3 regions of the Arthrobacter sp. MP_M4 genome follow, and region 3 is predicted to be linked to each of the others. Evidence: riboswitches for the same ligand, from Rfam matches in the RefSeq annotation. Region 3 holds a riboswitch; each other region holds the start of a gene.
The links. Region 3 has a riboswitch for S-adenosylmethionine ahead of RCH15_RS14920 (cobalamin-independent methionine synthase II family protein). Riboswitches for the same ligand answer to the same signal wherever they lie in the genome.

Region 1 (3,254 bases), on a different contig from region 3:
CCCCGCCGTCCTGGAAGCTTTGCCCCAGCTCCCGGCGCCGTTCCTGATCGAGCTGGGGGCCGCCGTGAGCTTTGGGTCCGCCGCTTGCCACGTGCGATCTCCTTCGGCAGATCCGGATGGGTACCTGTCGAATTTACCGCACGTGGCAGCGCCCGTGTTTCCTGCTCCGTCCGCTCTGTCAGTCCAGGGTGCAGGGGGCCGCGCCGGCGGTGCCGGGGGTGTTGGGGGCCCAGTGCGGGTAACTGCGGGTGTCATTGGACGGCACCCAGCGTCCCGTGTCCACGACATAGTCCCACCCGAGACCGTTCCGGCGGAGTTCCTCAATGCCGGAAATCAGCCGCTGGGCGTCCTCCAGCCGGGAGCCAAGGCCGAAGCTTGCCCGCAGCGAGCCCGAGGGCAGGCCAAGCCGGCGGAGCAGCGGATGCGCGCAGAACCGGCCGTCGCGCAGCCCGATGCCGTGTTCGGCCGACAGGTACGCCGCCACCAGACCCGCGTCGTAGCCTTCCAGAGAGAAGTTGACGACGCCGATCGTGCCGGTGCCGGACACGGAGCCCGCGGCAGCGTCGAATGAAGCGCTGTCCGAGAAGATCTGGTGGACCGTGACACCATCGATTCCGGCCAGGCCTTCGACGAGGAACGCGCGGATGGCGTCTTCGTGGCCCCGCCACTGCTCCGCGTCCAGGCCGGCGATGACCTGGGTGGCCCGGGCCAGGGCGGCAGCGCCGAGGACGTTGGGGGAGCCGCCTTCATGCCGTGCGGGGCCGGTGGTCCAGCTGACTGTATCGATCCGGGCATCCTGCACGGCTCCGCCGCCGGCCAGATGGGGCGTTCCGGCGTCGAGCCAGTCGGTGCGGCCGATCAGCACACCTGCTCCGAACGGGGCGTAAAGCTTATGGCCGGAAAAGGCAAGGTAGTCGATGCCGTCAGCGGCCATATCGATCCGCCGGTGCGGCGCCAGCTGCGCGGCATCGACGACGATCCGGGCGCCATACTCGTGCGCCAGGGCGGCGAGGGCCCGGACCGGCAGGATCTCACCGGTGACGTTGGAGGCGCCAGTGACGGCGAGCAGATTCACTCCGCCGTAGGCGAGTTCCCCGCCGAGCAGTTCCAGGGTGCCGGCGAGAGTCGGTGCAGCGATGACGCTGCGGTGCGGCACACGCTGCCACGGCAGGAGGTTGGCATGGTGCTCGATGTCGAGGTAGAGCACCTCACCGGCGGAAACGCCGTCGACGACGGGCAGGCACCCCGCCAGCAGGTTCAGGGAATCAGTGGTGTTGCGGGTAAAAATCACCGCATCATCCGGCCGGCCGCCGACGAAATCCCGGACTACGTTGCGGGCGTTTTCGTAGACGGAGGTGCTGATCTGGGAGGCGTAACCGGCACCGCGGTGAACGCTTGCGTAGAACGGCAGGATCTCGTTGAGGTAGGCCGAGACGACGGAGAGGGCCGGAGCCGAAGCGCCGTAATCCAGGTTGGCGTAACGCACATGCCCCCCTTGGATCAGCGGCGCCTGGATCTCCGCGCCGGTCACCGCGGCCAGCGGCCGGCGGGCGACGGCAAGTCGCGCCCGGGTAGCGGCCGGTCCGGTCCTGGCCGGACGTCCAGGAGCCGCGGGACGGGGTACGGGAATGGTGGCAGTTGGCATGGGACCTCGCTCGAAAATGGACCCCCGTGCCGGGAATCCGCGCTTGCCGGGTCCATTCAGGACCGGCCAGGTCGTCACCCGGGGCACCCCGCCGCGAATGGAGGGTTGCCGGCCAGCAAACCGGGGTTTCGCGCTGGCACTCGTGACCTTTTTCGAGCGTAGGCCATGCCTGCTGCCGCAGAAAAGGCAGGGCAGGATTGTGAAGTGCTTTGTTACGGAGCGGCCGTGATGGCCGGCCGCCGGATCCTAGAGCAGGTCGTCGAGCCCCGGGTTGAGGCGCTTGAGGACCTCGGAGTGCAGGATGGAGTTGGTCGCAAGGGCGTTGCCGCCGAAGGGACCGTCCTCGCCCTCGAGGGACGTGAAGCGGCCGCCGGCTTCCGTGACAATCGGGACCAGTGCGGCCATGTCGTAGAGGTTAAGTTCCGGCTCGCAGGCGATGTCGACGGCGCCTTCGGCCACCATGCAATAGGACCAGAAGTCACCGTACGCGCGGGTGCGCCAGACCTCCTCGGTGAGGCCGAGGAATTCATCGAAGTTGCCGCGCTGCTTCCAGCCGCCCAGGGACGAGTAGGAGAGCGAGGCGTCCGTGAGCTTGGAGACATTGGAGACCTTCAGCCGGGTGGCCGCCGCCAGCGACCGTCCCATGTACGCTCCACCATCCTTGGCGGCCCACCAGCGTTTGCCCAGGGCCGGGGCGCTTACGACGCCGACGACCGGCTCGCCCTCGTCAACGAGGGCGATCAGGGTGGCCCAGACGGGGACGCCGCGGACGAAGTTCTTGGTCCCGTCGATCGGGTCGATGATCCAGCGGCGCGAGCCGTGGCCGGAGCTGCCGAATTCCTCTCCGAGGACGGCGTCGCGCGGCCGGGAGCGGGACAGCTGGCCGCGGATGGCTTCCTCGGCGGACTTGTCAGCGTCGGTCACCGGCGTCAGGTCCGGCTTCGTCTCGATCCGAAGATCCAGCGCCTTGAAGCGGCTCATGGTCTGGGAATCCACGGAATCTGCCAGTACATGGGCGAGGCGGAGGTCATCGTTGTAACTCGAAGCGGGTTGGCTCATGGATCCAAACTACCGGCAAACCGGGCGGGGGAGCGGTAGGCTGCGCCGCATCCTGCTAGGAGACGGTGCCGAGTTCCTTGACGTCCTGGGCTTCCATCCGGGGGTCTGTCCCAAGCAGGCGGCGGAGTGAGGCGAGCCGGGCCGGTCCGGAGTCGCCCGCATGGCCGGCGGCCACCCAGGCGTCCACGCCGCAGTTGACGGCATTGGAGTCATGTTTGCAGCCCCGCTCGCAGTCGTCAGTGCCGGGCTCAAGATCCGGGAAGGACCGCAGAATCCGGTCCGGGTCGACGTGGGCCAGGCCGAAGGAACGGATACCGGGGGTGTCGATGATCCAACTGCCCGCAGGCGCCGCGTTGACTTTGAGGGCGAGCGCGGAGGATGAGGTGTGGCGGCCGCGCCCGGTCACGGCGTTCACCCCGCCGGTGGCGCGCTCGGCGCCGGTCAAAGCGTTGACCATGGTGGACTTGCCGACGCCGGAATGGCCCAGCATGACGGTGACTTTCCCGTCGAGGTAGGCACGCAACTGGGAGACGGCGTCCTTGTCGAGGCG
Region 2 (3,254 bases), on a different contig from region 3:
CCCCAGCGCCGAGAGCGCCGCCAACCGGTTCGCGCTGGCCGAACTGGCGCCGATCTACACCAGGATCGGCAACCCCACCCAGGACGCCGTGGAGCAGCGCGTGGCAAGCCTGGAAGGCGGACTCGCAGCCCTGCTGCTCAGCTCCGGACAGGCCGCGGAAACGCTCGCGATCCTGAACGTCGCCGAGGCCGGGGACCATGTGGTGGCCAGCCCCAGTCTCTATGGCGGCACCTATAACCTGCTGGCACACACCCTGAAGAAGTTCGGTATCTCCACAACGTTCGTGGCGGACCCGGACAACCTGGCGCAATGGCGGAATGCGGTGCAGCCCAACACCAAGCTGTTCTTCGGCGAAGCGGTCTCCAACCCGCGCCAGGACGTGCTGGACATTGAGGGCATCTCCCAGGTGGCCCATGAAGCCGGAGTGCCGCTGATTGTGGACAACACCCTGTCCACGCCGTTCCTCATCAGGCCCATTGAGTGGGGCGCGGACATCGTGGTGCATTCCGCCACCAAGTACCTTGGCGGTCACGGAACGGCGATTGCCGGCGTCATCGTGGACTCCGGCAACTTCGACTTCAGCAAGGACCCGGAGCGGTTCCCCGGCTTCAACACCCCGGACCCCACCTACAACGGCCTGGTCTATGCCCGCGATCTCGGTGCCGACGGTGCCCTCGGCGCCAACCTCTCCTTTATCCTCAAAGCCCGTGTCCAGCTGCTGCGGGACCTCGGCTCCGCCGTTTCGCCGTTCAATGCCTTCCTCATCGCCCAGGGCATCGAGACCCTCAGCCTGCGGATGGAACGGCACGTCGCCAACGCCGTCAAAGTGGCCGGATGGCTGGAAGCGCGCGACGACGTCGAATCCGTCGCCTATGCCGGGTTGCCGTCCAGCCCCTGGTACGAGCGCGGCCGCAAGTACGGGCCCAAGGGGACAGGCGCCGTCGTTTCCTTCAACCTCGCCGGGGGAGCGGACGCCGGAAAACGCTTTGTCGACGCCCTGGAACTGCACTCCCACGTGGCAAACATCGGCGACGTGCGCTCCCTGGTCATCCACCCGGCGTCGACCACGCACAGCCAGCTCTCCCCGGAGCAGCAGGCCGTCGCCGGCGTCCACCCCGGCCTGGTCCGGCTCTCGGTGGGGCTTGAGCACATCGATGACATCATCGCGGACCTCGATGCCGGCTTCCGGGCAGCGAAGACCGCCTGATCCATTCGGCACTGAGTGGCCCGGCTGTCACATGGAAGTCACAATCTTCGCCATTCCGGCAATGGGTTTCGTAGACTCAGGGGAGGTCATGAGTGCCAGTGACAGCCCCGGCTTGCTGGCCGGCAACCCTCCTTTTGCGGCGGGGTGCCCCGGGTGAAGACCTGGCCCGCCGGTCAGCTGACGGCGGGCAAGCGCGAAGTTAGGTCCTCACATGACGATTGCCGTCACCCGCACCGGTGCCCCCGCAAGCAAGCCCTCCTCCGCCCCGGACGGTTCCGTTCCCGACGGGACCGTCCAGTACTTACCCATCGGATCCCTCGCGCTCGAATGCGGCTCCTCGCTGCCCGAGGTCGTCCTCGGTTTCGAAACCTGGGGCACCCTCAATGCGGAGGCCTCGAACGCGGTCCTGATCGAACATGCCCTCACGGGGGACACCCACGTCACCCGGGGCGACAGCGACGAACCCGGCTGGTGGGAGCAACTGGCGGGACCGGGCGCCCCGGTGGACACAGACAGATACTTCGTGGTCTCCATCAACATCCTCGGCGGCTGCTACGGCTCCACCGGGCCCTCATCGACGGCGCCCGACGGAAACCCGTGGGGCTCACGTTTCCCGCTCGTGACGTTGCGGGACACCACAGAAGCTGAGGCCCGGCTCGCGGACGCCCTGGGCATCCGGAGCTGGTTCGCCGTGCTGGGCGGCTCCCTGGGCGGCGCCCGTGCCCTGGAGTGGGCCGTCAGCCACCCGGACCGGGTCCAGCGCTGCGGCGTGTTCTCCGTCGGCCCCAGCAGCACCGCAGAACAAATCGCGTTCGCCCAGGCGCAAACGCTCGCCATCCGGCAGGACCCCAACTTCAAGGGCGGGGACTACTACGGCGGGCCGGAGCCGGTAGCGGGCCTGGCCCTGGCCCGGCGGATCGCGCACATCACCTACCGCTCGGCCGCCGAACTGGACGGCCGTTTCGGCCGGAACGCCCAGGACTCGGAGGCTCCGCTGGAAGCCGGATCCCTCGCCGGACGCGGGCGCTACCAGGTGGAAAGCTACCTTGACCATCAAGGCAACAAGCTGGTCCGACGCTTCGACGCCAACAGCTACATCGCCATCACCGAGGCGCTGATGAGCCATGACATCAGCCGGGGCCGCGGTACCCTCGCGGAGGCCCTGGCCCCGGCCACCGCCGAATTTTTGCTGGCAGCAGTCGACTCGGACCGCCTGTACTTCCCGACCCAGACCCGGGCGCTAGCCGAGGCCCTGCCAGGCAAAGTTCCGGTGCACACCATCGAGGCCCCGATCGGCCATGATGGCTTCCTGACCGAGATCGGCCAGCTTGATGCCCAGCTTAAGCAGTACTTCTTCGGGTAGTCCGGGAGCAGAAAAGTACGACCAATGTGCGTTTTTGCAGATGCGCTCTGCACTAATGGCCGTTGAGGCTCAGGACTGAAAGGCTCATACTCGTGGGAATGGCGCAGCGTGTTCAATGTCACAAGCGCCCTCCTCCCAATGGTCCCACAGGGTGTCGAAGGCGACACCGAAGGAGTCGACATGAGTACGCAAAAAGCCGCCGCCAGGCGCCCGGAAGAGGAAGACGTCAAGTCGTCCGGACTGAAGAAGGTAGTAACGGCCTCCATGGCCGGCACGGTTGTCGAATGGTATGAGTTCTTCCTCTACGCCTCGGCCGCCACCCTCGTGTTCGGCAAGGCCTTCTTCCCCAACTCCGGCACGGAACTGGACGGCATCATTGCTGCCTTCCTCACCTACGCCGTCGGTTTTGTCGCCCGCCCGATCGGCGGCATCGTTTTTGGCCACTTCGGCGACAAGTTCGGCCGCAAGCAACTGCTCCAGCTCAGCATCGTCCTGGTCGGCGTCTCCACCTTCCTGATGGGTTGCCTCCCGACCTTCCAGCAGATCGGCTACTGGGCCCCGGCCCTCCTGGTCTTCCTGCGCTTCGCCCAGGGCTTCGCCGTTGGCGGTGAATGGGGCGGCGCCGTCCTCCTCGTCGCCGAGCACAGCCCCAGCAAGTCCCGCGGCTTCTGGTCCGCGTGGCCG
Region 3 (3,254 bases):
ATCAAGCCCTGCGAAATGACGGACCGGCCGTGGGGCCGGCTACCAGAGCCGGGCGGTTGCCCGGCGGGCTCCCTCGCCCAGGGATTCCAGCTTGGCAAAGGCGATTTGCGGGTGCACGCGGCCGCCGAGACCGCAGTCTGTGGAGGCAATCACATTTTCCCGGCCCACCAATTCGGCGAAACGCACGATCCGGTCAGCCACCAGGTCCGGGTGCTCGACGACGTTGGTGGCGTGGGAAACGACGCCAGGAATAATGACTTTTCCGTCGGGCAGTTTGGTGTCCTCCCAGACCCGCCATTCATGTTCGTGTCGGACGTTGGCGGCCTCGAAGGAGTAAGCCCCCGCGTTGACCTGCATGACGGAACCGATGATGTCCGCGAGGTCAATGTCGGTGGTGTGCGGTCCGTGCCAGGAGCCCCAGCACACGTGCAGACGGATCTGGTCCTGGGGAAGATCGCGCAGTGCCCAGTTGGTGGCCTCAACCCTGAGCTGGATGAACTTCAGATAGTCCGCCAGGCTCGGCTCCGGGTTGATCTGGTCCCAGCTTTCGGCCAGCGACGGGTCATCGAGCTGGACAGTGAGCCCCGCATCGATGATGGCCTTGTACTCCTCGCGCATGGCATCGGCGCAGGCATAGAGGAGCTCCTCATCGGAGGTGTAATACTCATTGGCGACGCGTGCGCAGGAGCCGGGGGACAGGGACGCGACGAAGCCCTCGGACAGCCCGGCTGCGGCCAGGCCGGTCTTGAGGTTGGCGATGTCCGACCCCACCAGGGCCTGGCCGGTGTAGCTCAGCGGGCCGGCGATCTTCGGCTGCGTGACGGACCTGCGGTGCGCCAGGATCCCGGAGGACGGATCGTTGTAGGCGTCGTTGAATTTTTGCCGGTCGCGGCGGTCCGGGAAGGAGGTCAGCACGATGTGGCCGGGGCTGGAGCGGTGCACGGCGGCGTCCGCCCAGCGGTCCACGTCCGTCGGTTCCAGGCCGCCCAGCCGGCTGAAGGAGTAATTCCACCACGCACCGTAATCAACCGCGCTGGACATGGTGTGCCCGTATTCGCCGTCGTTGGGGATGTCGATGCCGAGATCCTTCTGGCGCTGCACGATGTCCACCACGGAGGTTTCCAGCAGGTCCAGGAACTCGGGAGTGATGCCGTCTGACTCTTTGGCCTCGTTCGCGGCGATGAGCTCGGGCGTGCGGGGCAACGAGCCTGCATGGGTGGCGCGGATATGGTCGGTGTTCTGCGGCATGGGAGCGCGTCCTTTCCATCGGTCCTGGCGGTAGCACCTTTGCCGTCACAGTGGTGTGCGCGGGCAGGGTTGCTGCGGCGTCAATGGTCCAGGTCCCTCGGCCGCTCGGGATGGTCACCTCCTACCTAATTCGAACCGGCCGACCCGCGCAAGCCTGTCCCACGAAGTTCCGCAAGCTGGACACTGCGCAGGTGGAGCCGAGGAGGCCGGCGGCCCGGCGGAAGTCCAGTGGCCGGGCAAATGAGCTGCTGTCACCGCCATCGGCTAAACTTGGGTGGTAAGAGCCCCGGAAACTGGCGTTGATCGAAAGAGCACAGCGGTAGATTCGGGGCATTCTCATGAACGGCGCTAAGCTGCGGGACACCTGCGGTTTGGCCCGAACGAATGGGGGAGGATCCCATGCCAGCAATCGTGATCGTCGGAGCCCAATGGGGCGACGAAGGCAAAGGCAAGGCCACTGACCTGCTTGGTGGCCGAGTCGACTACGTCGTCAAGCCCAACGGCGGCAACAATGCCGGCCACACCGTCGTCGTAGGCGGTGAGAAGTACGAGCTCAAGCTCCTTCCGGCCGGCATCCTGAGCCCCAACGCGGTCCCGGTTATCGGCAACGGCTGCGTGGTGAACCTAGAAGCGCTGTTCCAGGAAATCGACGGCCTCGAAGCCCGCGGCGCCGACACCTCCAAGCTGCGCGTCTCCGCAAACGCCCACCTCGTGGCGCCGTACCACCAGGTGCTGGACAAGGTCACCGAGCGTTTCCTGGGCAGCCGCGCCATCGGCACCACCGGCCGGGGCATCGGACCGGCCTACATGGACAAGGTGGCCCGCCTCGGCATCCGCGTCCAGGACGTCTTTGACGCCTCCATCCTGCGCCAGAAGGTCGAAGGCTCGCTGCGCCAGAAGAATGAACTCCTGGTCAAGGTCTACAACCGCCGCGACATCGAGGTGGACGAGATCGTGGAGTACTTCCTGTCCTTCGCCGAGCGTCTGCGCCCGCTGGTCATTGACAGCACCTATGTGCTGAACACCGCCCTGGACGAGGGCAAGGTGGTCCTCATGGAAGGCGGCCAGGCCACGTTCCTGGACGTCGACCACGGCACCTACCCGTTTGTGACCTCCTCGAACCCGACGGCCGGCGGCGCCTCCGTGGGCTCGGGCATCGGCCCCACCCGGATCTCGCGTTCCATCGGCATCATCAAGGCGTACACCACCCGCGTGGGCGCCGGCCCGTTCCCCACCGAATTGTTCGATGAGATGGGCATGTACCTGCAGAAGACCGGCGGTGAATTTGGTGTCAACACCGGCCGGCCGCGCCGCTGCGGCTGGTACGACGCCGTGCTGGCGCGCCACGCCTCGCGCGTCAACGGCTTCACGGACTACTTCGTCACCAAGCTCGACGTCCTCACCGGCATCGAACAGATCCCGGTCTGCGTGGCCTACGACGTCGACGGCGTCCGGCACGAGGAAATGCCGATGACCCAGACCGATTTCCACCACGCCAAGCCGATTTTCGAGTACTTCGAGGGCTGGACCGAGGACATCACCGGCGCCCGCACCCTGGAGGACCTCCCGGAGAACGCCAAAAACTACGTGCTGGCCCTGGAAAAGCTCTCCGGCACGCGCTTCTCGGCAATCGGCGTCGGTCCTGACCGCGACCAGACCATCGTGATCAACGATTTGATCAACGACTGACGCATCCGAAGCTAACGCACGACGGCGGCGGGTCACCTGAAAAGGTGGCCCGCCGCCGTCGTTTGGCCGGGTGCCGCGAGTTCGGCGGGAACGTGGGGCAAGGTGCGGCGCGCCGTTTCGTTATGGCGAGCCCGCACGCGTGCCGCGAGTTCGGTGGCCCGGCGCGGGCGCGGTTAGGCCAGGACCTGCCGTTTGGACGAAATGACGCCGGTGTCGAAGCCGGCCAGGTGCAGTCCGCCGTGGAACCGGGCATGCTCGATTTTCACGCAACGGTCCATCACGACGTCGAGCCCGGCCGCCTCGGCTTCCTTCGCCAC

Region 1: it holds a riboswitch for S-adenosylmethionine, as region 3 does, so the genes downstream of both, RCH15_RS08995 (aminotransferase class V-fold PLP-dependent enzyme) here and RCH15_RS14920 (cobalamin-independent methionine synthase II family protein) in region 3, are expected to answer to the same signal.
Region 2: it holds a riboswitch for S-adenosylmethionine, as region 3 does, so the genes downstream of both, metX (homoserine O-acetyltransferase MetX) here and RCH15_RS14920 (cobalamin-independent methionine synthase II family protein) in region 3, are expected to answer to the same signal.

What each region holds. Positions count from the first base shown of each region.
Region 1 is NZ_JAXCHX010000009.1:17,944-21,197, reverse strand. It holds gene RCH15_RS09000 (class I SAM-dependent methyltransferase) at 1-91, opposite strand, end outside; gene RCH15_RS08995 (aminotransferase class V-fold PLP-dependent enzyme) at 179-1,645, opposite strand; SAM riboswitch class IV at 1,680-1,793, opposite strand; gene hisN (histidinol-phosphatase) at 1,892-2,704, opposite strand; gene rsgA (ribosome small subunit-dependent GTPase A) at 2,760-3,254, opposite strand, start outside.
Region 2 is NZ_JAXCHX010000002.1:263,277-266,530, forward strand. It holds gene RCH15_RS03615 (bifunctional o-acetylhomoserine/o-acetylserine sulfhydrylase) at 1-1,207, shown strand, start outside; SAM riboswitch class IV at 1,292-1,407, shown strand; gene metX (homoserine O-acetyltransferase MetX) at 1,419-2,570, shown strand; gene RCH15_RS03625 (MFS transporter) at 2,751-3,254, shown strand, end outside.
Region 3 is NZ_JAXCHX010000023.1:6,887-10,140, forward strand. It holds gene RCH15_RS14920 (cobalamin-independent methionine synthase II family protein) at 40-1,248, opposite strand; SAM riboswitch class I at 1,261-1,365, opposite strand; gene RCH15_RS14925 (adenylosuccinate synthase) at 1,648-2,937, shown strand; gene RCH15_RS14930 (CoA-binding protein) at 3,111-3,254, opposite strand, start outside.